DNA from 2 places in the Viridibacillus sp. FSL H8-0110 genome. Region 2 is predicted to be linked to the other one. Evidence: riboswitches for the same ligand, from Rfam matches in the RefSeq annotation. Region 2 holds a riboswitch; the other holds the start of a gene.

Region 1 (16,241 bases), 1.4 Mb from region 2:
AATTCAACACTGGGGATTTTAATGAATTTAACTTCTTCAATTTGAGGAAGACTTGGGTATTCTTCAGCATTAAATCCGTATACTTTGGTCACAATTTCATCGGATTGAATGGTAACTAATTGTTTTTCGCTTACTTTTATATGTATTTTATCTGGTAGTTTCTTAACAATTTCACTTAAATGTTTTGCAGAAATAACAACACTACCCTCGTGATAAACTTCCAATACTTTTACACCATCAATCGTTAAAGGAATAACTTTTTCAATAACAATATCAGAATTGCTGCCGACAAGGATTATACAATTATTATTAGCAGTTATCTTAATACCTGACAAAATAGGAAAAGGTGTTTTTAATGAGACTGCTTTATTAACATCTGAAATTGCTTTGTTAAAACATTTATTATCTATTATAAATTCCATAATAAAATCCACCTCATTTTAATCGTTAGTGAACTATTTCGACAAAATACCTGAAATTCCCTTTTTATTATTCAACTATACTGCCTCGTTAATGTAGTACATTTCTTCACAATCTTTATAATAAATTTAACATACATTTCCAATGAAAAATCACCTCAACCTAAATCTGAAGAGGTGAGATGATTTTAAGCAAACTTTATTTTTTATAAAACTAAACTACACTTACTTTTATTAGCTTTATCTAGACATCGCTTTAGAGAATTAACCTTATTTCAATTCGATTCTTGATTCGGGAGTTTTGGAATCATTAATGCCTCTTTTGGTAGCTCAATGAAGGCTTTTATATGCTTAAATACTATTAACTCTTTTCCTGCATATAAACTTCTTCATAAGGCTGAACAATGACAAAACCGTCTCCTTCAAACCTCATTTGGATCGATTCTCCACTACCTCTTCCAATGAAAGTTTTTAGTGAAACATCCGTTTGAAATTCTGGTTGAAGGTTCCCCGACCACGCTACAGTTGCATTTGGATCTGTAATAATTGGTTTCCCAGGTGTTACACGTAATGTGAGTGGTTCATAGTGGACTGTAATGGCAATCATACCAGTCCCTTCGCACCGAACATTAAACAAACCACCTGCCATCATACCTGCTACTTTTCTCATAAGCTTGATATTGTGATTGATAGAGGGTTCGAATGCAAGTAGATCATTTCCATTTACATAAATTGCTTCGTTCTGTAAATAAAGAATTATGATTTTTTTCCCACTGTCAGCAAGATATAACTTTCCTTGCCCATTTGCTTTCATGAGGGCAGCACCTTCACCAGTCAAAGCCTTTTTGAACATAGCCCCGATTCCATGTTCTAAAATACCTTCTCGCTCAAACTTTATCTTTCCATTGTAAGCGACCATTGAACCTGCCTTTGCCCAAACGAGTCCATCAAGATTTACCTCCAGCAAACGAGGCGTCTCTAATTCAAAAAATCCTTCTCCTTTGTCCTCTTGCTCCGTATTTTTAACAAATTCAGTAATCGAGTATTTATTCATGCCACACAACCTTTCATTTTTTTACATATACGTAAAAATGTACACCTAGGTTTCAACTAATCCACCATTTTTAAAACATAGATGCATATATATAATAGTTATTAAACAAGGCTACACCTTTCACCTATCTCACAAATCAAATGTAATAAAGTCCATATTAACTGGTTCAATACCCCCTGCTCGGTTTATCCCTCCTGTTAAGAAGGTATGTCCCCTACCCCCAAAAAAATGCCAAATACACAATATCTTCTTCTTGAAGTAACCCGCCCCGTTAGTAAATAGGTGCCACCACTAAACAGAGTTATTTAACATATCACAAATATAAAGAAAAAAAGCCGCACCAAAAGACGGTTTTCTCCGACTTTTAGAACAGCCCATTTTCATATTGTTAAATTACAAAATAATACAATAGACAAAATTAAATTTCCCTGTTATTATCCAATAATATTTCTACCATAAAAATTTTTAAACTAATTATTATCAATAACATAAATTAAATATATAGGGTTGTCTTCTACTTTATAGACTAATGTCATCATGTAGATTCCTTTATCCTCTTTTGAAATATCTATCATTAGCTTATCAGGATTTTGCTCCCACTCACTGATATCAATCTCTGTTTCTTTAAAGGTTTTAGTGTTTCTAACCCCAGCTAAATGCGGTTTGACTTTCTTTCCATCTATTCCTAAAACAAGATTCTCTACTTCAATTACTGACCCTTTTAATTCTCCTACTTCAACATATTGTGGATCAGCTATTAAATTTTCTAATTTAGTTAAACCTTTTAATGGAGAGAAATCTGTTATTTCATTTTCTGTAATATTTAGCGTTACTAAGTTTTTAGCATGTTCTAAACCTTCAAGAGATCTAGCTCTTCTTGATTCACTTGTTAAAGTTGTCAGTTTATACATATCACCAAGCGTAATATCTCCAGTTAATCCTAACGTTTTCTTGATAGAATTACTTAAATATTTATCTTTTATAGTAATCACTTGAGTTAAATCTATTTCAACTAAACCTTCTTTAGCAGCTTTTAATAAAGCTAACCCTTCATCTACTTCTTGTTGAGTCGATTTTTTATTAGCTAGAATCTCTTCTGCTTTAGTTAGCGTAGTTTTTAGAATTTCCATACTTTCAAAGGTATAATCATCTTTATCAATTCCTTTTGCCTCTTCAATTGCTTTTTCTAGATCTTTCGTGAATAGTCTTTCTGCATTTGCGAAATGTAATTTAGCATCTCCCCAAGTAGCATGGTCAGATCCATTACCATTTCCACCGTCTTTAACTACTAGTTTAAGTTCCTTCGCTCCGTTTATATCTACTTCTACAAATTTTTGTGGGTCTCTTGAATTCATTACGCCACTATCAAATTTCTTTTCACCATCTACATATACTTCAAAACTTACTGCTCCTACAGATCCAAACATTTGTCTATCGACTCCAACAAATGAACTGAAATATGCAGAGTCTTTGTCCGTTAAATCGTAGACGATTGTTGATGTCGCGTGAGTACCGATACCTCTTTCATATGATATTACTTCATCAGAATCATCTGTAAGTCTTAATGCGTTACCACTTATAGACTTATCCTTCGTAAGTGTTCCCCAACCTGTATTTGCTGACTTCCAATCGTAATCCGTTAAGTACTTATAATCATCCATATCCACCACTGCGATTGTTCTAGTTTTTGTCACTGTATTTCCATCGCTATCTGTAACTGTGTACGCAATTTTATACTTGCCGGCTCTATCAAAGTTTACTTGATCTGTTCCTGTAACTTTTACTTCAGATGTTAAGTCCCCGTCCTCTGCATCAATTGCTGAATAGCTTTCATTTAAATCGATTTTTTGTCCTACTTTAGTTGAAATGGATTTAGCTATTGTCATTTTTGGTGCATTATTTAAAGTTAAGAATTTTGCGTCACCGAAACTACCATGATCTGAAGAAATTCCATTACCTGCATCATTTAAAACTAGTTTTAATTCATTTACATCTTTTACAGGTATTCTTACTAGTTTTGCTTCTGTATTATATTTCATTAGCCCACTGTCATAAACTTCTTTTCCATCAGCTAGAACTTTAAACTTAATACTTGAATTATTTTGTTCTTGTATATTTCTATCCACACCTATAAATGTTTCAAAATATTCGTAGTTAGAATTAGCAAGGTTATAAACCACTTCAGCATTTGCATGTGTTCCAATACCTTTTTCAAATTCTTTGTTTTTACCATTCACTAGTAATTTAATATTGTTATTTGTGCTAGATTTATCTTTTCGAACTGTTCCATAATCAGTTCGTGCTGATTCCCAATCGATATCACTTAAGTAAGAAGCCGCACTATAAACAACTATTGTTCTAGTTTTAGAGATTGTATTCCCATCACTATCTGTTACCGAATATTCTACATTGTAAGTACCTGTTTTATTTGAGTTAAAGCCGTTTATTTTAACCTCAACTTGCTCTATTAAATCGCCATCTTCAGTATCAAATGCTTCTACATCTTTTAATACATTAAAGTCTTCGTTTAATTTAACTGTCACTATTTCTTTCGGTACAGCTAATGAAGGTTTACTAGAATTTTTCGTGAACTTAGCATCTGCCCATACTGTATGATCTGCTGTGTTACCGTTATTTTTGGCATCTGTTGTCACTAGTTTTATCTCTTTAGCACCAGTAACAGGAACCTTTACAAATTCATGTTCTGTGTTCGCATTGAATACGTCACTTTCGAATTTCTTTTCGCCATCAACCCATACTTCAAATGTTGCAGTTGAAGCTTTACCTTTCATAGCTTGATCAATTCCTATATAGCTTTCGAAGACGTCAAAGTCTTTGCCCTCAATGTCATAAACCACTTCAGAATTTGCGTGTGCGCCGATTCCCTTTACATAGGTAGTATCTAAGCCTTGTCTAACTAATGTAATTGCTCCACCAGCAGGTGCTAAATCTTTCTTTAGTCCTCCCCATGCAATATTAGCTGATTTAGCATCCAAATCAGAGATAAATGTGAAATCACTTGCCACAGTAAATTTTGTTGTTTTTGTTTCTGTAGTCCCAGCATTCTTCACTTCATAAATAATTTCATATTTCCCTTTTTTTGTTACATCGACGTTACTCGATTTTACAACTACATCTTTCGTTATATCATCACCTTGATATGTAGCCGCTTTTACGTAATCCATTGGATCAAATTCTTGGCGTAATTTTAGGGTTACATGTTCCTCAGCTGACAGAGTTGGCTGATACGCCTTCACTTCTACTGGTTTTAAACTATTTAGTTTCTTATCATAGCCAATAATTTTGTAAGTATAGTTTTGATCCATGTCTAATTTTTGGTCTACAAATTGATCAGTACTAGTAAATCCAACTAATTCACCGTCTCTATAAATTTCAAAGCCTAAGAAATCGTCCTTATATTTCTTATCCATTTTGAAACTTAACGTCTTTGATTTAGCGGAAGCATTCGAAGCAATGCTAACTTTAACCGAAGCATTTTTGTCTTCTATTCCTCTTCCTTCATAGCCTACTACAGAGTCATTTAAATACCACGATTTCTTTGGTTTCTTATACTTGGCAGTTTTCTCTCTTGTTTTTTCATTAACCACAAATCCATGTCTAGCAAAATGTTCACTTAAATCCAACTCCAATACTTCAGAAGAGAATTCAACCAAATATTGTTGTTTAGAGCTTTCTCCATCTGTAAGCTTTACATCTCTTTCTCGATAAAGTCTATTTAATTTCCCCCAATAGCCAGGGCTATACATCTCTAATTGCCAATACACACCTAACTTCTCGAAAACTCCTTGATCATTATAATCTTTTAAATTTTCTTTTATTACATTTTTATAAATGTTTGCTTCATATGGGATTCTATTATCTAACTTACCGTAATAGCCAGACATGTATTGTGGTAACATATTGTTCGTTGTTTCACCGTATAACCTAACACTTACATCCATTCTATGACCTATCTCATGTGTTAAGCCCCATGATGGGCCTCTTACTTCAAATGGAATTAAGTGATTAGCAACAACATCATCTAAAGTACCGATATGGTCGCCAGCTGCATACATATACGCATATGGTTGAGCAAGACGTACATTATCTCGAATATATTTAGGGTCATGACTTTCACTACTAGCATCCAGTCCATAATATTTAAATATTTCTTTCATATGTGTATTGTACGACTTGATTGTTTCAAGTGGGCTATAGCCATCTTCTATATACGTTTTGTACGCACCTGTTGCTGTACCCGTCCAGAAAATATGGTCACTCACGAATTCGAATACGTCTAGCATTTCTCTATCTTCAACATTTGGATGTTTTGCTTTATCTTCATCTAATTTTTTCTTGTAATCAATTAAGAATGATTTGAACTCTTTTACATTAGTATCTGCTGTTGCGAAAGGAATTTTTTTCACACCTTCAAATCGGATTGTCGGCGCTTTTTCTTGTTGTTCTTTCGTATATGGATTAATGATATAAATACTTCCACCAGGAGTGACAGCCTTGTTATACCAGCTATCTTTATTAACCTTTGGTACAGTGATTTCATTTTTACCAGGTACTAGGCTGACATCTTTTCTCCAACTAGACCAAGAACCTTCTTGCTGGGCAAAAGATAACTTAGGTAATGGTCCTGTTGCATCCGCATCAACATAAACAGTAATTTGATCTCCTGGTTGAGCAGCGAAGCCTGTAGGCTGCAGATTGTTACCAAAGCCAAACTTCAGGTTTTGATTTGCATGTTTCACCATATCTCCATGTTGTTCTGCTACAACTAGAGTTCCTTCGATTTGAACTCCATTCACAATAGATTTAGCTAAATCTAGTCGATCTTTTAGAATAGAATATAGTGGGTGTCCTTTCGCTTCCTTCTCCAGTGCGTTGATTTTATCTACACTATTGAATTCTGGCACTACCTTACTCATTGTTCCATCAGTGAAAATACTATTCACCTTATCTTCTATGACATCTTCAGTATAGAAAGCTAATTCCGATAAAGTTGCCCAATTTTGATTTGATTTCTTGAACTTAAATTTAATTCTTTTAAATTTAGTAGATTCGAATTTAGCTTCGACTAATCCTTCTACCATATTATGTTTACCTGTTGTAACTAGTTGATATGTATCTCCTTTAGACGTTTGAGAAGCATAAATTTCAAACTCTTCAGCGAATCCTTTGCGATCAGATTTTCTTGCTCCATACATGATTCTATTTAATTCCACTGATTTTTTAAATTCTACTTCTACTTCATTTGTGAAGTCATTTGAATTACTTTTATTCGTTTCCCAGTAAGTATCTAGGTTGCCATCGACGGCATTCCCGATTACTTGACTAAGATACTGACCAGCATTATTTCGGATACTCTTAATATTTTCAATATCCATTCTAAACAACTTAGAATATTCCTCATTAGAATAATACTCAAAAGGTTTTGTTTTGGCTTTAGTTGCTTCTATGTTTGATTCATTTATTAATACTAATGCATCTTCTATATCTTCTATAAATTCATCATATAAAGGGTGTGATTGAACCTTTTTCTCTAATGCTTCTAACTTTTCTACTGTATTGAACTCATCAGATACTTTATTATGGTTTTCATCAGTAAATAGTTTTTTCATACTCTCTTTTACTTGGTCTTCTTTATAAAAACTAAATTCTGCTGCACTTGCCCAATCTTGATTGGCCTTTTTGAACACAAATTTGATTCTTTTGAATTCAGTTGGTTTAAATTGAATTTCAACAACATCACTGGTTGAACCTTTATATTCTCCAGGAGATACTAAAGTATAATCATCACCTTCATCCGAGATAGAGCTATAAATTTCAAACTCTTCCGCAAATCCTTTGCCTTTAGCACTGGTTTGTCTAGCAGCATAAACAATTCTATTTAATTCAGTCGATTCATTTAAATTGAATACTACCTCGTTAGTAAACTGCGCAGTATTCGCTCTTCCAGTCTCCCAATGTGTATTCATATCACCATCTATTGCTTTATTAATAGGAGAGCCTGAATAATTTCCCCCGTTGTTTGTTATCGATTTAATGTTTGTATTATTCATTTTGAAGACTTCATTATACTCACTTAAACTACTATTTCCGTATAAATCAAATTTACTAACTGTAGCATTTATTGCCTCATTGATCTTGCTTTCTAATGCCGTTTTATTAGCATTGGTATTCGGTGCTGCCAAAACATTCACAGCACTCCCCGAATAACTTGCTAACAACGCTGTTGATGTTGCAATAGCAATTAATTTAGACATTTTCTTTGACATATGCTTTCTCCTCCAGATGAATAAAACCCTAAGAAGTTCATTAAAAAAGCTACTCTATAAGAGAGTAGCTAACTTTTGATAACGTCTAAATAAAAATGATTAAGACATTTTTATTTAACCCAAAATAACAAAAAGTATAATGTACTCTTTGGCAACTGGCTGGCATAGTTTTTCAACCTTAGCCCCTCTAGCTTTGCGTCCCTAAATTTCTCTAGGTTTGCCTATTCAATTTTTATAAATCTAAAGTACCATGATATCTTACACTACATCATGAATCATATGAATTGTTTTACATCTAATAAGTTCCAATTTATTTCCCTCACTCTAGTTATTACAACCTAAAACTTATCTCCTATTTATTGGTTTTATAATAAAAATATCATTTTCATTATCGAAAAAGTCGCATTACTTAAACTTTACTTGAATTGTGTTTTTTCTTATATAGTAATAATGTATCACATTAAATATTTTACCTTTAAATTTTTTACCTATATCACTATACATTCATTAAACTATAAGAAAAAACTCCTAAACTATTCATTATCCTCTAGTAGTTATGAGCATTAACTTTAAATCGTTTAAATTGCTAGCTATAGCAAAATTATTTTATTATTTGGATCATAGATTCATTAGTAATTGATTGTGGGATATCTTTAAACAAATAAAAACCTCTCATTTATTTATACCAAAGAGTTTTTAACGAAATTATTTGATTCTTTCTAATGACGAGTTTGATTTTCAACACAATAAAAAAACACCACTTCATTGGAAGTGGTGTTTTTTTACATTATTCAGTTTTTGCATCGTTCATTTGATCAAATTGGATGCCGGTAATATGTACATTTACCTCTTGCGTTGCAAGAGATGTCATATTAAAGATAGCTTCACGAATCTGGGTTTGAACTTGATGAGCTACTTTCGCAACAGATGCTCCATATTGCACGAAGCAATATACATCTACGATTAAGCCCGCTTCAGTCCATTCGGTTTTAATACCTTTCCCATGAACCTTTTTACCGAATTTTTCTACTACGCCTGTAGCGAAGTTTCCTCTTGTACCAGAAACGCCTTCCACTTCTGTAGTAGCAATTCCTGCAATAACTTCAATAACTTCAGGCGCTACTTCAATCTTACCTAGCTCTTCCTTACCAGCAGGAGTGCTTTGAGGTAAAGATTGTATCACTTTTTCAGCCATAGAATTCGCCCCTTTCTTATGAATTCATGACGTCATTTTCTTCAAGGAACTTCGTATTGAAATCACCTTTTTTGAATACCTCATGATCCATTAATTTAGCGTGGAAAGGAATTGTTGTTTGAATGCCTGGTCCTTCAACAATGAATTCACCTAATGCGCGTTTCATCTTAGCAATTGCTTCTTCACGTGTATCTGCATGTACAATCAATTTTGCAACCATTGAATCGTAGAACGGAGGAATACTATATCCTGGATACATAGCAGAGTCGATACGGACACCGTAACCACCCGGAGCTATATAATCTTCTACTTTACCCGGTGAAGGCATAAAGTTTTTAGATGGATTCTCAGCATTGATACGACATTCCATCGCCCAACCATTCACTTTCACATCTTCTTGTTTATACACTAATTTCTCGCCAGAAGCAATCTTAAGCTGTTGTTGAACAAGATCAATACCTGTAATCATTTCAGTTACTGGATGTTCTACTTGAATACGTGTATTCATTTCCATGAAGTAAAACTTGTCTTCATGGTAGTCAAAGATGAATTCTACCGTACCAGCACCGCGGTATCCACAAGCTAACGCAGCTTTAACTGCAGCCTCACCCATCTCAACGCGACGTTCCTCAGAAAGTGCAGGAGACGGAGCTTCTTCAACAAGTTTTTGCATACGACGTTGAACTGTACAATCACGTTCACCTAGGTGAATTGTATTGCCATAGTTGTCCGCTAGTATTTGTATTTCACAGTGACGGAAATCCTCGATGAATTTTTCTAAGTATACGCCAGGGTTACCGAATGCTGCAGCAGCTTCTTTTTGAGTGATTTGAACACCTTTAATCAATTCTTCCTCAGTGCGTGCTACACGGATCCCTTTACCACCACCACCGGCAGTTGCTTTAATGATTACTGGGTAACCAATACCTTTCGCAACTTCGGCTGCTTCAGCTGCATCTGCAACGATACCAACTGAACCTGGAACTGTAGGTACACCGGCTTTAATCATTGAGTCTTTTGCTATATCTTTAATACCCATCATTTTGATGGCATCTGAAGTTGGTCCAATGAAAGTAATACCAGCATCTTCACATGCTTCTGCAAAGCTAGCATTCTCTGCTAAGAAGCCATATCCTGGGTGAATTCCATCACAGCCAGTTTTTTGAGCAACACTTAGTATACTACTAATTTTCAAATAACTCTCACTAGAAAGTTTTGGTCCGATGCAATATGCTTCGTCAGCTAATTGAACGTGAAGTGCATCACGATCTGCTTCTGAGTACACAGCTACAGACTGAATATCTAATTCTTTACAAGCGCGAATAATACGTACCGCTATTTCTCCACGGTTTGCAATTAATACTTTTTTCATTTGGATAGGCCTCCCTTAGTTCTCTTTTACTAGGAACAGAGGTTGACCATATTCAACTAGATCGCCATCTTTAACAAGAATTTCAACGATTTCGCCACTAACTTCTGCTTCGATTTCATTAAATAATTTCATAGCTTCAACGATACATACTACTGCTTCTTCGCCTACTTTATCTCCAACTTTTACGAAAGCTGGTGATTCAGGGTTTGGAGCTTGATAGAAAGTTCCTACCATCGGTGAAGTGATTTTGTATAATGATGCATCCACTGCTGGTGCTGCTGGCGCTGCTTCAGCTACAACTGGTGCTGCAACTGGTGCTGCAGGAGCCGCAACTGGTGCTGGCGCTGCAACTGGAGCTACTTTAACTACTGGCGCTTCAGTTACAACTGCCACACCACCATGTTTTTTAAGTTTCACTTTTGTATCTGCTACCTCATAAACGAACTCGTCGATTGAAGATGAATCTACTAATTTAATAATTTCTCGAATTTCCTGAATTTTCAACATAAATTACTCCCCTTAATTTTGTGAAATATAATACACTACTTATTCTATCGTGTTTTGGGGTATTTTTAAATAGATAATTGAAAATAGGAATTATTCAAGACAATATCGTTATTTTTTCGTTAAAAAGACTCAGATTTAAAGTCGACTACTATTTTACCAGCTGTAGGTACCTCTTTTTTAACCGTGTATACGATTTCATCTGCTTTTGATTTTGATAATTCAGCAGATTGTACTGTAACACGAATTTGATCATTTTCAGCTCGTACAAATGCATCTGAATAACCTAAAGTTTTAATGAGCAATTCTAGCATCGCTTCATTAGATTCTTTCTTAACAATAACATCCATCTCGTTAAATGCTTCATTCTTTTCTTCAGCTGTATACTTATCTGAAGCTATTTTTTGCGTTAGAGTTGTTTTCAATTGACTACGTTCATTTATTAACTCCATACGCATTTCTTCAAATAAGTCACTTTGTGCTGTGACAGGTGTTTTATCATTGCCTGTTAGTTTAGCAATATCATCAACTGCTGTGCTATTTAATGTGCTATCTGAGAAGATTTTAAGACCATTAAATGGTTGTGCTGGATTCATAAGATAGTACACTGAAATAACTGCTGCTAAACTCAATAATGTTAAAAACCAAACTGCTCTCTTTTTTACTCTCATTTTATTTCCCCTCTCTTTTCCATAGGCATTACAACAATTCTGTGTGCAGGAATTTCCAGCACTTTTGTCAGCGTAGTTACTAATTCATTCTTTACCGCGATGTCATTCGCCCCTTCCGCAACAACTAATACTCCAGTTACTTGCCCACTTTCTTGTCCAGTTGTATTAGACCAGCTGAAATAATTCTCTAAGGATGAAGAATCTTTTTTTACATCTTGTGCCGTTTGTCCACCTGCATAAAAATAAAGCTCAACTTTCCCGACTTTGTCAATCCTAGATAAAATGACTGCTAGCTGTTCCGCTTCATTAGTAGATACATTCTCTCCTTTAGACGATGTTTTCATAGGATTTTCATTATTGTATGAAAACATGGCCACAATAATGATGACAATTGCCATCAATATTCCTACATAGTAAATTGACGTTTTTTTCATATTCTGCACCGCCCGAGCTAGTCATCCCCCTCTTCACATCTTTCCTGTTATCTACATCATTGTATGAAGCATAACTCTAATCTATGAGATACTAATGCCAAAAATTAAAAACAAACTTTAAAATCCATATTGCAACGATTATTTTCAATAGAATAACCCACTCTTCTGGGTCCTCCAATAGTAAACTTACAATTTTGCCAACGAATATAATGACGACTAAACCAAGTAAAAATGCTTCCACAACCCCAATCCTATCCTTCTTGTATTTGTAGTTTCAGAAGTATAACGGCTAATATCGCTGTGAAAAAGAAGGCAAATGCAATAATAAAAGATACTGCACACAAAACAAATAATGTTTTGCCTATATCATCTAAAAAACTCGCAATATCTTTATCAGAAAAAGGTTCCATCAATGCTGCCAAGAAACGAAAACTTAATCCTGTCATTAAAATTTTCAATGTCGGGATAATAGCAGCAGTAAATATACCTATCATTAAACCTGTACTCGTTACCGTTGCAGTAGTTGATGAATATTTTCTAAATGTACTTAAACTCTCAGTTATAAAAGAACCTATGAATGGAATGTTTTGTTGGATCATCTTTTTCAATGGTCCTAGTGCAGCTCCGGTAAAAGATACTGAAACTACACTATTCATAACTAGAAACATCGAATAGCACATGACTGTAGCAGAAACGACGCTTAATACAAGTACTCGTATAAAGTCAGCCATTCGAGCAAAAGATATTTCTGGCATGAAACGAGATAGAAAATCAAAAATCAAAGATGCCGTCAACAGAGGAATTAGCCATCTCCCCGTTAAAAATACAGCAAATTGAATGAGTAGTAATAACATAGGATGCCACGCCATTAATGACATAGCTCCTGCTGAGATGGCCATTGCAGACATTAATATTGGATAAAGGGCACTAAAGAATGCAATCATATTCTCAGATAATGCCTGCATCATAGTAAATGATTGATAAACTGGCTTTAATGTCGTAGTAAGTATAGCGATAAAAAAGAAAACCCTTGTCCACTCTTTAAATTGAGGCATTATAAAATTTAATAATAAAAAGAGTAGTGCATAAAAAAGTAATGAAACGAGTGTAAATAATGTGTCCTTGAAGGGGGCGACCAAAATCTCCTGTAACCAGTCCAATCTTGCCCTCCTATCTTTTTTTGACGTTTACCCAAAAATCTCTTCTATTAAATTGAGTTTGTCCATAAAAATGACAACCTTTATCTACTATGGTTCGATCAAACGTTGCCAAATTGAAAATAATTCAATTATCTCTTTTAGCCAAAGCGATAAAATAACAAGCTTTACCGCTGTATGTGATAAAAAGGCAAGTGCTTCATAATCCTGGTCATTTAAATGTTGTGACACGGCTGTTGAAATGAAATATATAAATGCACTGCCTAGGATAAGCGATAAATATGGGATCTCAATTGGAAATGCATGCAATAACCTTTGAAGAAACGGGATGAATAAACGCATTAATAAAAAGCTCATTAATAAGAAAAAAAACACCGTATAAAAGACACGATGCAAAGCAGGAATTGCCATTTGAATGAACATTAAAAGAATAAGCATAATCACAGCGTAAAATAATATCGTCATAAGCTCAGGTAGCCGTTAACCATTGGAAGAAGGTGAGAATTTCATCAAAGAACAAACGCAAAAAATGAAGTAGTTCCGCTGCGATATACATATAGGCTAGAAAATAAAGAAAAAAAGAAAATTCCTTTTTACCGGTTTGTTCAAAGAAGATATGTAAAAGCGCAATCACAAGTCCAATACCGGCGATGCGTAGAATGTCTTGAAGTTCCGTAGCTGCCCCTCCTCTTGTATAATCTAATCTATGCAAAGTTAGAAAGAGTTATGATTTCCAATCATACAAACATCGAATTAGACAAAAAAATCGACCCTTATAGCATAAGCTATAAGGGTCGATTTTAAAGAATGACTTAATTATCCACGAGATACGTAAGTGCCTTCTTCAGTGTTAATAACTAATTTGTCACCAACATTAACAAAGAATGGTACTTGTACAACTAATCCAGTTTGAACTGTTGCTGGTTTAGAGCCACCTGAAGCTGTATCACCTTTAATACCTGGTTCAGTCTCAATTACTTCTAGAAGAACTGTATTTGGAAGATCAACACCAAGGATTTCTCCTTCGTAAGACATGATTGAAACTTCCATGTTCTCTAATAAGAATTTCAATTCGTCTTTAAGTTGGTTTTCAGATAATTCAATTTGGTCATAAGTTTCAGTGTTCATGAACACATGATTATCACCTGAAGCATATAGATATTGCATTTTGTTATTGTCAATTTGAGCTTTCTCTACTTTTTCACCTGCACGGAAAGTTTTTTCCATTACTGAACCGTTACGTAGGTTACGAAGTTTTGATCGTACAAAAGCTGCACCTTTACCAGGTTTTACGTGTTGGAAATCTAGTACACGGAAAAGTCCACCGTCTACTACGATTGTTAGGCCTGTACGAAAATCGTTTACTGAAATCATGAATGTTCCTCCAATATTACTTTATAAAATGATTAGTTCTTTTGTGGAATGAGTTAGTTTTTCATTACCTGTCTCTGTGATTAATGTATCGTCCTCAATACGGACACCACCGATTCCTGGTAGATAAATACCAGGTTCACATGTCACGACCATACCTGGTTCTAATACAGTAGGTGAACGGAATGATAATCCAGGACCTTCATGTACTTCTAAACCAATTCCATGACCTGTTGAGTGGCCAAATGCCTCACCATATCCATGTGCTTTAATATAATCACGTGTTACTGCATCAGCTTCAATACCTGTCATACCTGGTTTAAACTGCTCTAATCCAAGTAATTCAGCATTTAATACAATGTTGTAAATTTCCTTCAATTGATCTGAAGGCTCTCCAACTGCAACTGTACGTGTTGTATCAGAGATATAGCCGTTATAGAGCGCACCAAAATCTAAGGTGACAAAATCACCAGTTTCTATTATTTTATCAGTTGCAACGCCATGTGGCAATGCCGAGCGTACACCTGATGCAACAATTGTATCAAAAGAAGATGAAGTTGCTCCTTGTTTGCGCATGAAGAATTCCAATTCATTTGATACTTCTAATTCTGTTTTGCCAGCTTTAATAAATGTTAGTATATGCTCGAATGCAGCATCTGCTATTTCACAAGCGACCTTTATTATATTAATCTCTTGTTCCGTCTTAATCAAGCGGATTTTTTCTACTAAACCTGAAACTCCGACTAAATCAGTTTTTAGATGTTTCGAATATATTTCAAATGTGCTATAACTAACATCTTCTTTCTCAAATGCTAATGTTTTGATACCCATCTCTTGTACTTGATTAGCTATTTCTTCAATGATTGTAGCTTGGTGTTGTACAATTCGATAATTTTGCACTTGCTTAGCAGCTTGTTCTGTATAACGGAAATCTGTAATAAAGACTGCATCATTTTGTGAAACAATTGCTACCCCAGAAGTTCCAGTAAAATCAGTCATGTAACGACGATTATAGTCATTTGTAATAAGCATTGCATCAAGCCCTTGTTCTTGTAATGCTGCTCTTAATTTTTTTAGTTTTTCCATAATAATCAATTCCCCCTGTTATTGTTCTAAAAACATGCGTAATGCAAGTTGGTACCCCTTAGTCCCTAATCCAGAAATTTGTCCCACACACTCTGGTGCTAAATATGAGTGGTGACGGAATTCTTCACGTTTATGTATATTCGAGATATGCACCTCGATAACAGGTACATTTACGGAAGCGATAGCATCACGTATCGCAACACTTGTATGTGTATATGCACCTGGATTAAAGACAATGCCAGCAATTTCATTGTCTTCAGCGTCATGAATCCAGTCTATCAACTGGCCTTCGTGATTAGACTGCTTTAATTCAATTGTGGCACCAAACTCACCAGCTAGCTTTTGAAGGGCTTTATCTATATCTTGAAGAGTTTCCGAGCCATATATTCCTGGCTCTCTTTTACCTAATCGATTTAAATTAGGCCCATTTAAACATAAGTACTTCATATCTCTCCCCCTCCGATTTGAATGAATTTATTTTACCACATCAGTATTATAAGGCATTTTACTTCGGGTGTCTAAACTTTCTGCTTTTTTATGGAACATTGCAGTTTCTACTATAAAACGTAAATGCATGGCGATTAAAACGAAGATAGGGATCGATACTTTTTTTAACTCTACCGTACCGAACATCCACCACTGTAATCCAAATAGAAAAATAACACTCAATCCCATCGCCGCTATATCTGCA
Region 2 (16,241 bases):
TGTTTCTTATAGTCTTAGATCTGATGATCTACAAAAATTTAATATGTCAACTAATAGAACTGTGGAGTAAGTATACTTTTAAAGATGTTTACAATAACTTCATGAATTGTATTTTCCAAATTGAGGTCGCCATATAATGAAATTAAATCACTTCTTTGGTATTGCTTGAACGATAATATAAAGTAAAGCGTTAAGTTGTTTTTGATTTCCGAAACGCCCTCATATTGCAATTCCAATGACAACGGACACCATATACTATGAAGGTTTTTAACTGACTTTCATTGAAGAAGCATATCATTATTTATTACGAGTACATTAAAGGAGCTAATTATGTTCAATGATAAAGATTTACTTAGTGTAGATGTAGCAAAGATGTATTACGATTTAGATAAGACTCAAGGTGAAATCGCTAAAGCTCTCGATCTGTCTAGACCTACTGTTTCGAAGTTATTGAAGAACGCCAAAGAAAAAAATTACGTGAACATCGTTATTAACGATCCTAGAGATTAGTCTTTTAACCTTGAATTAGCACTACAAGAAAAATATCAATTGAATGCTGTCCCCATAGCATTCCCTCCAATAGATGGAGAACAGCAAATTAAAAAGTACATTGGTAAAACAACAGCTAAATAACATCTCGACTTTATTTCAAACAGTACAAATTGGCTTTAAGACCGTAAAGTGATAATAAATTTATTTGATTTTGATATAAAAATATAAAAGCCTTACTACACTTTATTGTAGTAAGGCTTTTATAAGTTGTTTAATTCTTATTTAACTAACGTACCTGTTAGTTGAAAAAGGCTATTTTACCTCTTCCCCTTTTGTTATAAAACGAAAGTTCATTCTTTATCATAGATTATACTACTAATTTCCAGTGGAAATAATTTATTTGATTACAGTTCAGATATCCGCCCTCACTGTAGAGCAGATTTACAAGGTAATCCTATACCAAAGGAACAATAAGTAAGTAATAGAGCTACACACTATTCTAGAAAAATATGGATTTTTTAATATTACAAAATATGGAATTTAACATTCATAAGGAGGGGGGCATTTTTCGTATGTAAACTAAGAAAAAATTCTTGTAATTCTAGTTCGACAAAAAATGACAAGTAATATATAATGTTGTAGTAATATATGAGCATGAGATTAGTACTATTTATAAAAATTGAAAAAGGCAAACTTATTGAAAGGTAAGGACGCAAAGCTACGAATCTAAAATCCTCTTGGATAATGATAGTCGGGTTGCCAAGAATAATAACGATTATTTGGCTATCTTATCTATATCTGGGATAGCTTTTTTTATTACACTCCTACGAGAAGAACGAGCAAATGTTAACAATGTAGTATAGCAGATCATAAAGAAGAAGGGAATTAAAAGATGATAGTCGTAGATAAAAAGAAATATAAAATGGCAATTCATGAGGTTTCGAAGGAAGTTCATGTACAGGTGCATGGATTAATGAAAGAGGAAGATGCAGAAGGTTATATGATAGATTTACAGGATACGATTAATAAAGTATCAAGAAAAGACTATACGTTTGTTGTCGATGGGACTCACCAAACAACTGTTCCATCAAAGGTTGTACCACAGTTGGAGCAAACGATGCAATTTTATTCTAGCTTAGGTTTTAAGGATATCCTTGTAGTAAAACCTTCATCTAAAATTGCTCAAGTGCAAATTAGGAATGCACTTGAAAGAATTGAGTTCACAGGTACATTTATCGATAAAGTACCTCATTCTATGTAAAGTTAGGTCCAATAGAAAAGAAATTTTTATTTTATAATTCGGAAGGAAGATCAATAAGTGCAAACAACACAAGAGTTGTATACATATGAGATTATAACGAAGGAACAAACAGCTTTAATTCAGAAAGCAGCTGAATGCCTGGCTCGCTCATTTATTGGAGTGGACGTTTCAGGAAAATGGGTTCAGGAACCGATGGTAGGTCAATTAAATATAGGTTATGAAGATTTCTATATGTTTACCAAGGAATATTTAGACTCTACAATAGAGCAGGGATATTGCGCAGTCGCTCTGGATATTAATAATAATGTTGTTGGTGTGCTTGCTGGAGATACAAATGCACCAGAGATTATCGGAGAAGATTTATTTGAAGGTTCTTTTTATGATATGAATGTAATTCTGCGTGTTCTGGAAGATGTGGATAAACGTTTCATGGAAGATTATAAAAAACGAAACGGAAAAGAAATTGAAGATGGAGAGTTATTACACCTATTCATGTTAGGAGTGACAGCTGAACATGAACGTCACGAAATTATTCAACAATTAGGAAATGAATTGCTAACAAAGGCATCATCACAAGGGGTGAAGGCCGTTTTAGGTGAAGCGACAAATCCGAAGTCGATACGTGTAATGGAAAAATATCATAATATGAAAAAATATAAAGATATAGACGGAAATTATATTGTTCATAAATATCTGGATAATAGTAAGTTGAATGGTATTCCTGCAAATGTAGCGGATGGAACATATATCCTTATAAAGGAGCTTTAAAATAATCATAATTGAGTCTTATTCAATAATTAATAGGAGTTAGGAGATATATTTATCATGGAAGCTGTTATGCTAGGAATAATTGTTATCTTAATGGTGGTAGCGGTGTATTTTGCTTACCGATATTTTTCACTAAAACATCATCTTCATATTAATAAAGAAATAATAAATGGAATGAAAGAAATATCAGCAGGTAATATCGCAAGTAAAGTTGATGAAAAAAGTTCTAATCATGCTGTATTTAATCAACTAATTGAGTTTTTCAGCAGTACAAGGGAAAAAAAATATTTATTTTCAAAAAATGTACATGAAAAAGGAGAAAATCTCGCTGAAATTGGAGAATATGCTTCTGAAAAAGGGGATATTGTTAGAGCGGCAATCGATGAGGTAGGTAGAGGATTGCAGAAACAATTAGTAGCTACAGAAGAAAGTGCCGAGTCTATGGAAGAAATGGCACAGGCTATCGAAGATCTATCAGTGAGATCAAATCAAATTTCATTTCAATCAAATACTACTTTAGAATTGACGCAAGAAGGAAACGAGAAGCTCAAGGATTCCTTAGGGAAAATGGATCAGTTTAATCAAACGATAAATGGAACATTTGATGCAATAAATAAACTCGGAGAAAAATCTCACGAAATTGGCACTATTGTAAAAGTGATTTCAGGGATTGCAGAACAAATAAATTTATTGGCATTAAATGCGGCAATAGAAGCTGCCCGTGCGGGTGAACATGGTAAAGGATTTGCGGTTGTTGCTGATGAGGTTCGAAAATTAGCCGAACAATCACGCCAGTCTTCTTCTGAAGTATCAAATATTGTAAAGAATATTCAAGAAGAAACTGAAATAGTTGTCAAGTCAATGCAACAGGGAACTGAAGAATTTAAAGATACAAATACGAACATTGTAGAGGTTGGAACCATGTTTGAAGAGATTCTATCTACTACAAAGGTCATTGCAGAAAATAATGAATATTCTTCTGCAAGTACAGAAGAGTTATCTTCTGCTTCTCATCAGATAATGACAACAATTGTTGAGATAGCTTCTATCTCTCGAGAATCTGTTGAAATGTTTGAGGAACTAATAGAAATTAGTGATGATGAACTAAATACAATGCAAAAACTTGTTTTGGAAGCTGAGAGTCTTGTAGAGTTAAAAGATGATGTAAACAAATTATAATTTACATGGAATCATGGTTTTGAAGCTGCGGAAACTAAAGTGGGTTAAGATGCTGAAAATAAGGTCAGTTTAGCAGTATAAAGATTTTCACCTTGCTCTCTGATAAATATAAAAGTGCTTCTCATAGGTTGATTCAACTTGTGGAAAGCTTCTTTTTTATGTTGGGCAAAAACTGATAAAAAGTGCAAAAGGGGCAAGGTGTGGCTGCAGTTACTAAAAATGATTCGATTAAGCGCATGAAAGCCATTTGGCTTATTGATATTCTCATTTTTATAGTTGAAGTCCCATCCTGTCTTTCGTATGGTGCGCTAACAGATGTCCAACAGATCATCTTTGACCTGATGGATTATGCAGTCAGCGATATCTCGATGCCTTTAGGTAGGTGCATTATTGATCGCGATTTTTGTATCCTGGAATATTTCAAAAGAAGATTTGTTTGCCGAAATTAAAACAAGGATCGAATGTTAAGATACATATTCTTTTACAGTTGTTATTTTCTCTTAAAATATATAGTTCCAATTGCCATCATCATCGTTCTTAATGCAGCAGGTCTATCAGATGGGATTTAAATTTTTTAAAAATAAAACTACTTTTAGTAAAACATCAAGGAGCTAAAACAATGAAGAAAGTACAAAAATTGTTTCCTAGTATGGACGGGAATGACTTTCAAAGAGAGGAAATATTGTCTTACTTTAGGACAATTTTAACGAAAATAGATGAATTAAAGGACCCTAACAAACTAACGCTAGGAGAAATGCCCGAGTACACAGAGGATTACTATAATCGTGTTATTCAAAAGGCTGATGTTCCGAAAACGGGTGTGTCGATGGAGGAAGTGATTCAGAAGCTTCTCAAATTGGTAGAAGGACACCGGTATGTCAATAGAAATTATGTAGCTAATGCAGCGCCTCTTCCGAATATTGCTAGTATTATCGGGAATTTAGTAATGGTGCTTGTCAATGGGAACAATATTTGGGATGTAGAAGGCCCAGCAGCGGCTACAGCAGAAATTGAAGTAACTAGTATGCTATCCAAACTTATAGGATACGATGAAAGCATCAGTGCAGGATATACAACTTGGGGAGGACAAGGGGCTGTCTTTAACTCTTTACGTCTTGCCATTGCCCGTTACGCGCCGTCCTCTAATCAAAGTGGTGTACCGCAAAATCTCTATTGTTTCTGTTCAGAGCTATCACACTACAGTTTGTATAAATCTGTAGAAGCAACTGGGATTGGCGTAGAAAACATGATACGCGTGAAAGTCAATGCTGATCATTCTATGAATCTAGAAGATTTAAAAGAAAAAATGGAGCATGTTATTGCAAAAGGCGGCATTCCACTTTATGTCCTTGCCACAATGGGAACTACTGATACATTTGGGGTTGATGACATTGAGGGAATTAAGCGGATAGCAGAAGAATTGGAACGCACTAATGGCATATATCCAATCTATATCCATGCAGACTCTGCTATGGGTGGCATGTATACTTTCTTTAATAATTACGACTTTGAAAGTAATCCTCTGCGATTTGAAAACAACGTTAATGAGGTATTGAAATCCTATCAACAGAAGTTTAAACATATCAAGCTTGCAGATAGTATGGTCTTTGATTTCCATAAGCTTGGACAAACGCCATATATCACGAGTTTGTTTTTAATCAAAAACAGAGAGTATCTTAAGTATGTTGATTTAGATGCAGAGGAAACGCCGTATGTTGGGAATCGCAGTTATGGTAGCTATCATACTGGCTACACGCTCGAGTGTTCGCGAATGGGAAGTGCTTTGACGATTTATGCGTCTTTATTGGCATTTGGAATCGAAGGCTATCAAGAGCTTTTAGCCAACTATATTCGTGTCAATATTACATTTAGAGAGACGTTAATAAAAGAAGTTTCGAATGTGGTGATCACGAATGAAGTTTCGCCGATTACAACATTCCGTTTTTATCCTGAAAAGACAATATGGAATGATGAATTGAACGGACTTTTAACCGTAGAAGAAATAACAGAAATCAATCAATTTAATGACGAGTTTGCAGAGGTAATTGGTGCCGAACGAGATACTGTCTTCTTTGGAAATACAAAAAAGCAACGTCTCGTGGAAGTAGCAAACTCAAGCAAGCGGATATCCGTATATGCACATAAATTTTTTGCAATCTCGCCATACACAACAATAGAAGAGGTCGAACGTTATGTTGGATTTCTAAAAGAACACCTAGAATTTTTTCTTAAAACAAGAAGTAGTGAAAATGTAATTATAAGATCGTAAAGAGGTAATAAAAGAATAATCAATAGATTAGATACTTTTTTTAGGTAACATTGTTGATTTATGATGGAAACTTCTCCTAAAAAAGTCGAATGTTTAGTTTCGTTTGAATACGGATAATATAATAATAAGTAATGTATTCTTCGATAATCTGTATCACACATGTGTTCGGTGTGAGATAGATATTGTCGAGATTGAACGTTTCGATTGGGGATTATCAGCTGGCGTGCCTTTCCGTGACATGCTCATGGTAATTCCCTTTTCTTTGACTGCTTTTTGATAATCATAGGATGTATAAACTGAACCTTGGTCATTATGTAGAATACGACCCTCTGGTAGCTTAGATAATTGTAGCTGCACAATATACACTGTGGATTTGAAACCTTTTTTTATGCATTATGCAAGTTCTATTTAATAATAATGTTTGGTAATAATTTTCCCATTGTTTCTGGAGTAGGTCTAACCTCTTTATAGTGATATTTTCTTTCTTCATTTGTTCTCGTAAATTCAGAAAATAGGTAAGTTTAAGTATTTAAAATTGTTGCTATATCAGTATTAGTAATTGAAATTATTTCTTCATTGCAAAACATAGAAGGAGTGATCAAAAGTGCACACATACAACAAACTAGTAAGAGATTTAATCCCGCAAATAATTGAGGAGACTGGGAAAGAATACTCAACTAGAGTTTTAGCACCAAAAGAGTATTTATTAGAATTGAAATTAAAAATGACAGAAGAAGCACTTGAATTTAATGAAGCAGAAGTACAAAAAGACGCAGTTGAGGAGCTTGCAGATATATTAGAGTTAGTTCATGCGTCATTGGCTGTTTATGGGGTTTCTTACGAGGAGCTGGAACAAATTCGTTTATCGAAAAAAGAAAAACGAGGTGGATTCTCAGACGGGATCTATTTAATAGAAGTAGAGGATGAATAAGTTACAAGTGTTTTTCTTAAATGTAGTTGAATAATAAATAAAATCCAATGTAATTATTCTATTAAGTGTGGAAGGTTTACAACTATAAGTAGAATTATGATATCAAGACATAGTTAGTTGTTTTTTGGAAAATTACGCAAAAGTGTAAGAAATAAATTAACGATTCAAATCTTTTTGCAGTCACTCGCAATCTTGTCTGTAAACTAATCGATATTCTTTAGTCATTAATCAGACACAACATACTTTCTTTTTAAACAAACAATATTGTACGGTACTGTAAAATTCGATAAGCTAGAAGTACCTTCGGATTTTATCGTGGTAAATTGTTTGTAGGAGAGAAATTATGCTAAAAAACCCTGTTGGTCAGCTGAGATTAGCTGGCTATTTTGATGGCATTTCGCTATTAATATTATTATTTATAGCGATGCCTATGAAGTATATGTTAGATATTCCGATGGCTGTTCGTATTGCTGGTGCAGCACATGGATTCATTTTCGTCGCTTACGTTTTAGTTATATTATATGTAACAATTCGTGTTCGTTGGAATATTGTTTGGTCATTGCTAGCATTTGCAGTAGCATTTATACCATTTGGAAATTTCATATATGATATCAAATTAAAAAAGCTTGAACAGCGTTATTAAAAAGCCTGACAATTAATTGTCAGGCTTTTTTGTAGTTGTTTTTAAATTGAGAGACTTATATAAAACTTAAGCGAAATGTCTTCTATAGAATAGTAAGTATGCTTATTTCCTTGTTAACGCAATTGTGTAAAAAAAGGGAAGCCAAAGGTTTAGTTCTAGAATTAAATTTTATAAAAAACCAAGTTGTTGTGAAATTCTCGTTGTAGTTTGCAACAATTCCTGTTTTAAAAATTCAATACGTTCCTCTGTAAGTGTAAATTGTAGAACGCCTATACTTACTGCGCCTAGTACTTCACCATTTCTTTGGCGGATCGGTGCTGCGATGGAAGCTGTACCTTCTGTTTTCTCCTCATAGCTGATTGCATAACCATTAGCCTGAATTACTAACAACTTTTCAAACAATTCTTCCATTTCCTTTGGTGCCAGTGCTTTCTTTACACAGTCATGTATTTGAGATTTTGACATACAGGCGAGCATCGATTTATTTGCGGCCCCAATATGCATCGGTATTCTCATACCCAATTGATCGACAATTCGTATTCGATTATTTGGCGCATCAATACGTTCAATCACCATAGCTTCAGTCCCAATTGGTTTACTTAAATACACGCTTTCATTGACAATATTGGCCAATCGATCTAATTCAGGACGAATGGACGCTACATAATCGAAACGGTCATAAAGTTGAAGACCGAACTCTAGCCAAATATTTCCTAGTTGGTATTTTTTTGTTTCGTTATCTTGAACTATTAGTCTATGTTCAATTAGTGAAGTGAGCATACGGTGCAAAGTCGCAAGTGGTAATTTTGTTTGTTGTGTTAATTCGGTAATGGTAATGCCTTCTTCTTTTACATTGGAAACAATTCCAATTACTTGCATTATACGATCGATTGTTTGCATAAAATTCACCTCTAGTATTATTTTCAGATTTATTAAAATATATTGACATTATAATATATTTTTCATATATTCTAAATATATAGTTTCCTTTTGACGGAAAAATTTTCCGTTCATCGGAAAGAAGGAGGGGGAAGTATGTTTTGTGATTCAATGTATGCACCTTTGAAACGTGTCATTGTGAAAAGTCCCGATGCTGCGTTTATTAACCAACAGCATCTTCAAGGGAATTGGGAGAAATATTTTTATCTTAGTGAGCCGAATTTTAAAGAAGCTATAAATGAGTACGAATCGTTTCTAGATATTTTAAGAAAGCATGTTGAAAAGATAGATTTCTTGCCACAAAACGAAACTGTAGGTTTGGATTCTTTATATGCACATGATCCAGTGAAATTTACACCGCACGGAGCTATCATCTTACGTTCAGGAAAAGAATTGCGACAACCTGAAGCAGATGTGTTTAATGAGTTTTTGACAGAAAAGAATATACCAATCATCGGTAGCTTAAAAGGGGAAGCTATTTCAGATGGTGGAGATATTGTCTGGTTAAATGAGCGGACAGTAGCGATAGGGAGAGGCTACCGTACGAATGATGAAGCGATTCGTCAACTTAAAGAAATCTTCAAACCTTTTGTAGATGAAGTGATGATTGTTCCTTTACCACATGATTTAGGTGAAGAAGCTTGCTTGCATTTAATGTCTTTCATCAGCATAGTGGACAAGGATTTAGCGGTTGTACATTCAAGACTAATGCCAGTCTTCATGCGCCAATGGCTTTTAGAAAAAGGCTTTACTCTACTTGAGGTGCCAAATGATGAATACGATTCACTTGGTTGTAATGTTTTAGCGCTAGCACCAAGAGTATGTGTTTTACCTGCTGGAAATCCAGTTACAGAACAACTATTGAAAGAGTCAGGAGCAACAGTTTATACGTATAAAGGCGATGAAATCACAGTAAAAGGGACAGGCGGGCCAACGTGTTTAACTTGCCCAGTCGAAAGATACTAAGGGGGATAATAAAATGTTTTCAAATGTTATTGTAAAAAAACCAGGTAAAAGTTATGTAGAGGGGTTAACAACTTCTGATTTAGGTACACCAAATTACGAAGGGTTATTAGTACAACATGAAGCTTATGTTGAAGCGTTAAAAACTTGTGGAGTAGAGGTTACTTATTTAGAAGCAGATGAAGCATTCCCAGATTCTACTTTTGTAGAAGATACTGCAGTATTAACAAAAGATTTTGCAGTCGTATCAAACCCAGGTGCAGCTAGTCGTAATGGTGAAATTGTCGAAATGGAACAAGTATTAAAAGGTTTATTTGAAAAAATCTATTACATCGAAAATCCTGGCACATTAGATGGTGGCGATGTATTGCAAGCAGATAATACTTTTTACATTGGTATTTCAGAGCGTACAAATCAACAAGGTGCTGAACAATTAAAAGCTATTTTAGAAAAAGAAGATTACGTGGCTCATATTGTACCACTTAAAGAGTTCTTCCATTTGAAAACAGGAATTGCTTATTTAGGTGACAACAAAATGGTTTTAGCTGGTGAATTTGTTGAAGACGAACTATTTTCTTCATACGACAAAATCGTTATTCCGAAAGAAGATGAATATTCAGCGAACTGTATTTTAGTCAATGATTTTGTCATTATTCCTGCAGGTTACCCAGCGACAAAACAAAAAATAGAACAAGCTGGATATAGCGTTATTGAATTACCGATGAGTGAATTCCAAAAACAAGATGGCGGCTTAAGCTGCTTGTCACTTCGCTTTTAAAAACATACATGGGGTGGGATGGGTATGAACGATCAACAAGGGGTGAATGAGTCAAACCAATTAAAGAGATCCATGAAAAGCCGTCACTTATTGATGCTTTCACTTGGGGGAGTGATTGGTACAGGCTTGTTTTTAAACGTTGGTTATACGATTAATCAAGCAGGTGCTGGTGGTGCCATTATTGGTTATTTAATTGGTGGATTTATTTTGTATATGGTGATGACTTGTTTGGGTGAGCTTGCCGTGCATATGCCTGTAACAGGCTCATTCCAAACGTATGCAACAAAATATATACATCCATCTGCAGGTTTTTCCCTTGGCTGGATGTACTTTGTAGGTTCAGCTGCAACCGCAGGTGTTGAATTTACAGCTGCTGGAATATTGATGCAACATTGGTTTCCAGATGTAGCAGTTTGGATATGGTGTGCACTCTTTATGTTACTTCTGTTTTCTTTAAACGCCTTGTCTACAAGAGGATTTGCTGAAACAGAATTTTGGTTCTCAGGTATTAAAGTAGTAGCAGTTGTGATTTTTATTATTATTGGTATTGCTGTCATCATCGGCTGGGTTCCGATTGCAGATCGTCCAGCTCCGCATTTAACAAATTTAGCGCCAACACAGTTATTCCCAGCTGGGATTGCTATTATTTTTGTCACGATGATGAACGTAATATTCTCATATCAAGGTTCTGAATTAGTAGGTATTGCAGCAGGGGAAACGGAAAACCCTCAAAAGAATATTCCGAGAGCTATTCGTACGATTTTAGTTCGTATTATACTTTTCTATATTGCTTCTATTATTGTTCTATCTGCTATTTTCCCATCTAGTGAACTTGGTCTATTAGAGAGTCCATTTGTAACGCTGTTAGATTTAGTAGGAATTCCATTTGCAGCGGATATTATGAATTTCATTATATTAACAGCTATTTTATCCGTTGGAAATTCATGTCTCTATGCATCAACTCGGTTATTATGGGCGATGTCAAATGAAGGAATGGCACCGAGAATTTTCGGAAAAGTCAATAAAAACAAAATTCCTTTTAATGCTCTTGTATTTACAATGGTATTTTCATTGTTGTCACTTTTAACGAGTGTTATGGAAGCAGATACTGTGTTTGTATTGCTCATGTCTATTGCTGGAATTTCAGTTACGATTTCATGGATGGGTATTGCACTATCGCAGTTAATGTTTAGAAAGCATTATTTAAAAAACGGTGGGCAACTAAAGGATTTAGGTTATCGAGTAAAGTACTATCCATTTATTCCTCTTTTTTGTATCGCATTTTGCGCCTTGATTTTAGGGTTTCTTGCATGGGATTCCACGCAAAGAGTTGGTTTAGCTTACGGGGTAGGGTTTTTCATAGCTTGTTTAATCTTTTATCAAGTGAGGCTAAAGGGGAAGTCCTTTGCACCTGAAGATCAAAAAGTGATTATTGAAAAGGGGAGCGAGACATAATGTGGGGTACATCCAAGCAGTTACGAGAATTAATATGTGAACTAGTCAGTTGGGAAAGCCAGACATTGACTACTGGTGAACAACAATTTTCAAGGAAGTTACAAGCTAAATTACAACAGCTACCTTATTTTGAACAGCATCCAGAGAATATTGAATTATGTGATGTTGATAAAGGGCGCCAAGTTGTATCTGCTTTATATAAGCATCCTGAAGTACAAGAAACGGTAGTTTTAATCAGCCATTTTGATACGGTACAGATTGAAGAGTACGGTTCATTAATGCCACTTGCAACGATGCCTGAAGAGCTAACAAAAGCCTTTTTAGCAAATCCAAGTTTATTACCTAAATCAGCACAAAAGGATTTACAATCAGGTGATTATTTATTTGGTCGAGGCGTAATGGATATGAAGATGGGACTGGCACTTCATATGCAATTGATGGAGCGTGCAATTGAAGAACAATGGAAATTGAATTTACTGTTAATAACTGTACCAGATGAGGAAGTGAACTCTGCTGGTATGCGTCAGGCGGTAAAACATATTACACAGTTACAAGAAAAAGAGAATCTAGAATTAGTCTTATTTTTAAATAGCGAGCCATCATTTTCACAAGGACCGGCAGATTTACAGGAATATATTTATTCTGGAACGATTGGTAAAATCATGCCTTCAGCCCTTTTCTATGGTAAAGAGACACATGTTGGAGAACCACTAAAAGGTATTACAGCTCCTTATATGAGTTCTTTCTTAACACAGGAAATGGAATGGAATGAACGATTCTGTGAAGAAGATTACGGTGAAAAAACACCACTTCCTGTTTCGCTACAGCTAAAAGATTTAAAAACACAATATTCAACGCAAACACCTTATCGTGCAGTAGCAATGTATAACGTCTTCTTATTGAAACGTAGTGCGGGTGAAATTATGTCGATCTTTGAATCTGTTGCAAATGAAGCGATGGCAAAATGCCAGAAGCGATACGATGAACTTTGTCAAAAACAGGCTATTGACGGTGTAGGTAACATTCGAGTTATCAAATTTGAGGAATTGCAAAGCCATGCACTTGAAAAGCTGGGTGAAGCAAAAGTGACTTCAATAATCGATGAAGTAATTGGTCAAGAAGAGTGGGATGATCGTGAGAAATCATTGCGCATTGCAGACCAATTAATGATTCACTGTCAAGAATTAGCACCAGCAGTTGTATTGCTGTTTGCACCACCATATTATCCGCCGGCGAATTCTTCTGAAAATCCGTTGATTAATGGAGCAATTTCATTATTGCTAGGAGAAGCTAAGAAATATGATATTCCATTAGAACATATTCATTATTTCAATGGAATTTGTGACCTGAGTTATTGTCAATTTACAGCAGATAAAGATTGGAAAACGTATGAAAAAAATACGCCAGTTTGGGGACAAACATATTCAATACCATTTAAAGAAATGGAACAATTCACAGCACCAGTGTTAAATGTAGGGCCGTTTGGAAAAGATGCACATCAAATATCAGAGCGTCTACATGTGAAAAGTGCTTTTGAAGAAATGCCAGAATTGTTATACAAATTATTACAGTATGTAAGTTCAAGCAACAAGATAAATAGTTAAATAATCCAATTAGATACATTAATTTGGAAATAGGTTTTGTTGCCGATTTTGAAGGCGTTGCATCACTGCTATTTATAGTTGTCAATAACGAGGCATTGGGTGAAGCGTATCCATTGCATCACTCTAAATTTAAAGTCGATGAAAAAGCGCTAATTTATGGCGTGCAGTATTTTGAGGAACTTGCAAATCGCTTTTCTCATTAAAGCAATAGCGTAATGAAAGATACGTCTCATCATCAGAAAATTGATGTATGAGACGTTTTTTTGTGGTTAATATATATGAACATCATGTAGTGAAAAGTTGAAAGCCAATGCATTTTAGTAGTCATGCAAAGTAATAGAGTCAGAAATTTATATTGATACATTTAGATGTTTTGCTATATAACAATAATACAGTTATAAGTAAAAATGCGAAGACCAGACTAAAAAGTATCGTCGAGAAGAATAAAATAGAGATATAGAATAAAAGAAAAACCATCTAGAACTATAGTAAACATGCCGATATTCTAGGAGAAAATATGTTTGTGGAAGCACAAAGGGAATCAATATGTATTTGTTATTTTAATATACCTTAAAAATTAAATATTCTAACATATTATTTAAGTGTTGACGGATAAATGTATTATGTGTTAAATTAATTTATGTACTAAAGAGCACATAACAAATGCGGAAGTAGTTCAGTGGTAGAACACCACCTTGCCAAGGTGGGGGTCGCGAGTTCGAACCTCGTCTTCCGCTCCAAAGTACGGAGGAATACCCAAGTCTGGCTGAAGGGATCGGTCTTGAAAACCGACAGGCGGGTCATACCGCGCGGGGGTTCGAATCCCTCTTCCTCCTCCATTTTATCTAAATAGGGCTTTCAATATTATTATCGCGGGGTGGAGCAGTTCGGTAGCTCGTCGGGCTCATAACCCGAAGGTCACAGGTTCAAATCCTGTCCCCGCAACCAATCGGGTCAGTAGCTCAGTTGGTAGAGCATTAGATTGAAGCTCTAAGTGTCGGCGGTTCGATTCCGTCCTGACCCATACATAATTAAGAGTTATCCTAATAGTCTAATTGACTTGTAGGATAACTCTTTTTTGTTGTCTGATTTTGAATGTGATGTAGAGCTGTACGACAAACACTTAGGAAGTATAACTGCTATTTACTTTCTTCATCCATCTAAGAAAATGCGAATAAATTGATCGCTCTCTTGAACAAGGTCGTAATCTGCTCCGAAGAGCAGCCAGTCGTATAATGTACCACGCATGCATCTACTAATTAGTAGGGATGTTCTTCTAACTTGGATATTATTCGGAAGCTTTATGATTGTTGGGTTACTATTATCACTAATTCTAGCAATTTTCGCACCTGATACGAGGAAGGTCACAAAATATGAGGATCATGTAGAAGATCATGTAGATAGTGATGAAAGAATAATTTTAACTTCTACAAAGCCATTAGAAATTGACTGAAAGAATATCTAAGAGTTAATGTGAATAACTAGATATAGCATCTAATCGAATAAAAATACTATATTACATTTTGAAAAGCTTCCGATATATCGTCGGAATCTTTTTCATATGTTAAGAAGAGGTTTTATTAAGGTTTATTAATAAAAACTATATCATCTCTTTTTAAAAAGTGTAATTTTACATCTTTTTTAACAAAAGTTATTGTTTTGTGTAAAGGTAATGTGTATAATGACGTGTATATTAAGTAGGAGGTGAGTGTGGGTGCATTCAAATGATTTAGAGAAAAGACTAATTGAGTTAGAGCAGGAAGTTTCCATATTAAAGAGGGATATGGCTCAGCTACAAAATCAAATCAATCCACGAACCAAAAGAGTAGAAAAAGCTGAAATCATACATACAGAAATAAAACCTGCTATTAAGAAAGAGCCGCTTAAACAGGAGCCTGTGCAGAAAGTGAAAGTAAATAAAACACCACTTCAAGAACCTAAAAAAGAAATGTCTATAGAAGAGATGCTAGTTTGGTCATTGCCAAAAGTTTTTATGATTATGATAGTATTTGGCGTTTTATGGGGATTAAAGTTAATCAGTGATTATGGCATTCTAGCTAATGGTTTTAAAATTGCATTAGCCTACGTATTCTCACTTGTTTTAGTTGGGTTAGCATACTTTATGGAGTATAAAAAGAAACGTCAAAAAGCACTGTATATTACGCTTTATGGTGGTGCATTTATCATCGGTATTTTGACGACGGCTGCTGGAGCCATTTTGTATGATGTTTTGTCATTACTGATTGCTCTGCTCGTTGCAATGTCATATATTGCATACGGAATTGTTATTAGTTATATGAAAAAGAGTGAAGTACTGACTGTTTTTGTAGCATTCACATCGCTACTTCTGCCATATTTACTTGAGTATATGGCATTTGGTGAGACTATTATATTAGGCTTTATTGTTTTATTATTTGCTTGTTTACAAATTGTTATTTGGAAGCATCAACAAATAATTGCACTGTATGCAGGGTTACTCTTTTCGCAAATGGCAGTATTAATTGTTGGTTTTATGAATAATTATCAAGAGATTGCATTTGGTTGTACATTTTTAATTGTATTAGGAATCTTCATATTCAGTTGGATTCGGTTTTATGAAGTTGAACAAAAAATATCAACATTATATGAGAGTCTATTGTTTGGTATTAGTATGATTAGTTTATTTTTCATTAATCTACTAGCAGTTAATTATAATAGCTTTTTCTTACTAGTTTACATGATTGGTTTCATCGGACTTGGAAGTTATGCTTATTTGAAAAAGCAGAGAAGACTTTTGGATGTTTTCATTACTGTGGCATTAGTTGCTGCGATGAATTTCGTTGTTCAGTTAGAATTGGCAACTAATTTGAAAGAGTTCTTATTACCATTTACCGCATTTGTAAGTTTGCTTTTAGCTTTGCGTTTACGTGCCAGCTTAATGAAAATAACAAATTCGCTCATATTCACTCTTACTGTTTTG

Evidence for each region. A riboswitch is a leader RNA that binds a small molecule or an ion and turns the genes downstream of it on or off. The one in region 2 is predicted to bind cyclic di-GMP.
Region 1: it holds a riboswitch for cyclic di-GMP, as region 2 does, so the genes downstream of both, MHH98_RS06825 (NPCBM/NEW2 domain-containing protein) here and MHH98_RS14095 (hypothetical protein) in region 2, are expected to answer to the same signal.

The regions. Positions count from the first base shown of each region.
Region 1 is NZ_JBBOPJ010000001.1:1,374,610-1,390,850, reverse strand. Features, by position in the region: gene dnaN (DNA polymerase III subunit beta) at 1-422, opposite strand, end outside; gene MHH98_RS06830 (AIM24 family protein) at 781-1,473, opposite strand; gene MHH98_RS06825 (NPCBM/NEW2 domain-containing protein) at 1,944-7,760, opposite strand; cyclic di-GMP riboswitch class I at 7,908-7,992, opposite strand; gene MHH98_RS06820 (Asp23/Gls24 family envelope stress response protein) at 8,548-8,955, opposite strand; gene accC (acetyl-CoA carboxylase biotin carboxylase subunit) at 8,972-10,327, opposite strand; gene accB (acetyl-CoA carboxylase biotin carboxyl carrier protein) at 10,343-10,834, opposite strand; gene MHH98_RS06805 (SpoIIIAH-like family protein) at 10,954-11,502, opposite strand; gene MHH98_RS06800 (hypothetical protein) at 11,499-11,936, opposite strand; gene MHH98_RS06795 (hypothetical protein) at 12,028-12,177, opposite strand; gene MHH98_RS06790 (stage III sporulation protein AE) at 12,188-13,096, opposite strand; gene MHH98_RS06785 (hypothetical protein) at 13,184-13,558, opposite strand; gene MHH98_RS06780 (SpoIIIAC/SpoIIIAD family protein) at 13,563-13,805, opposite strand; gene efp (elongation factor P) at 13,910-14,467, opposite strand; gene MHH98_RS06770 (M24 family metallopeptidase) at 14,489-15,550, opposite strand; gene aroQ (type II 3-dehydroquinate dehydratase) at 15,569-15,997, opposite strand; gene MHH98_RS06760 (hypothetical protein) at 16,025-16,241, opposite strand, start outside.
Region 2 is NZ_JBBOPJ010000001.1:2,789,067-2,805,307, reverse strand. Features, by position in the region: gene MHH98_RS14105 (YfmQ family protein) at 1-70, shown strand, start outside; gene MHH98_RS14100 (MarR family transcriptional regulator) at 331-510, shown strand; cyclic di-GMP riboswitch class I at 1,170-1,256, shown strand; gene MHH98_RS14095 (hypothetical protein) at 1,385-1,753, shown strand; gene MHH98_RS14090 (hypothetical protein) at 1,811-2,521, shown strand; gene MHH98_RS14085 (methyl-accepting chemotaxis protein) at 2,579-3,700, shown strand; gene MHH98_RS14080 (hypothetical protein) at 3,901-4,149, shown strand; gene MHH98_RS14075 (pyridoxal phosphate-dependent decarboxylase family protein) at 4,320-5,969, shown strand; partial or broken gene MHH98_RS22125 (IS3 family transposase) at 6,046-6,293, opposite strand; gene MHH98_RS14065 (nucleoside triphosphate pyrophosphohydrolase) at 6,574-6,900, shown strand; gene MHH98_RS14060 (DUF3817 domain-containing protein) at 7,244-7,543, shown strand; gene MHH98_RS14055 (IclR family transcriptional regulator) at 7,712-8,443, opposite strand; gene MHH98_RS14050 (dimethylarginine dimethylaminohydrolase family protein) at 8,579-9,448, shown strand; gene MHH98_RS14045 (dimethylarginine dimethylaminohydrolase family protein) at 9,462-10,223, shown strand; gene MHH98_RS14040 (amino acid permease) at 10,248-11,678, shown strand; gene MHH98_RS14035 (M20/M25/M40 family metallo-hydrolase) at 11,678-13,282, shown strand; gene MHH98_RS14030 (hypothetical protein) at 13,306-13,485, shown strand; tRNA gene MHH98_RS14025 (tRNA-Gly) at 13,948-14,022, shown strand; tRNA gene MHH98_RS14020 (tRNA-Ser) at 14,029-14,121, shown strand; tRNA gene MHH98_RS14015 (tRNA-Met) at 14,154-14,230, shown strand; tRNA gene MHH98_RS14010 (tRNA-Phe) at 14,234-14,306, shown strand; gene MHH98_RS14005 (hypothetical protein) at 14,435-14,530, opposite strand; gene MHH98_RS14000 (hypothetical protein) at 14,529-14,735, shown strand; gene MHH98_RS13995 (DUF2339 domain-containing protein) at 14,997-16,241, shown strand, end outside.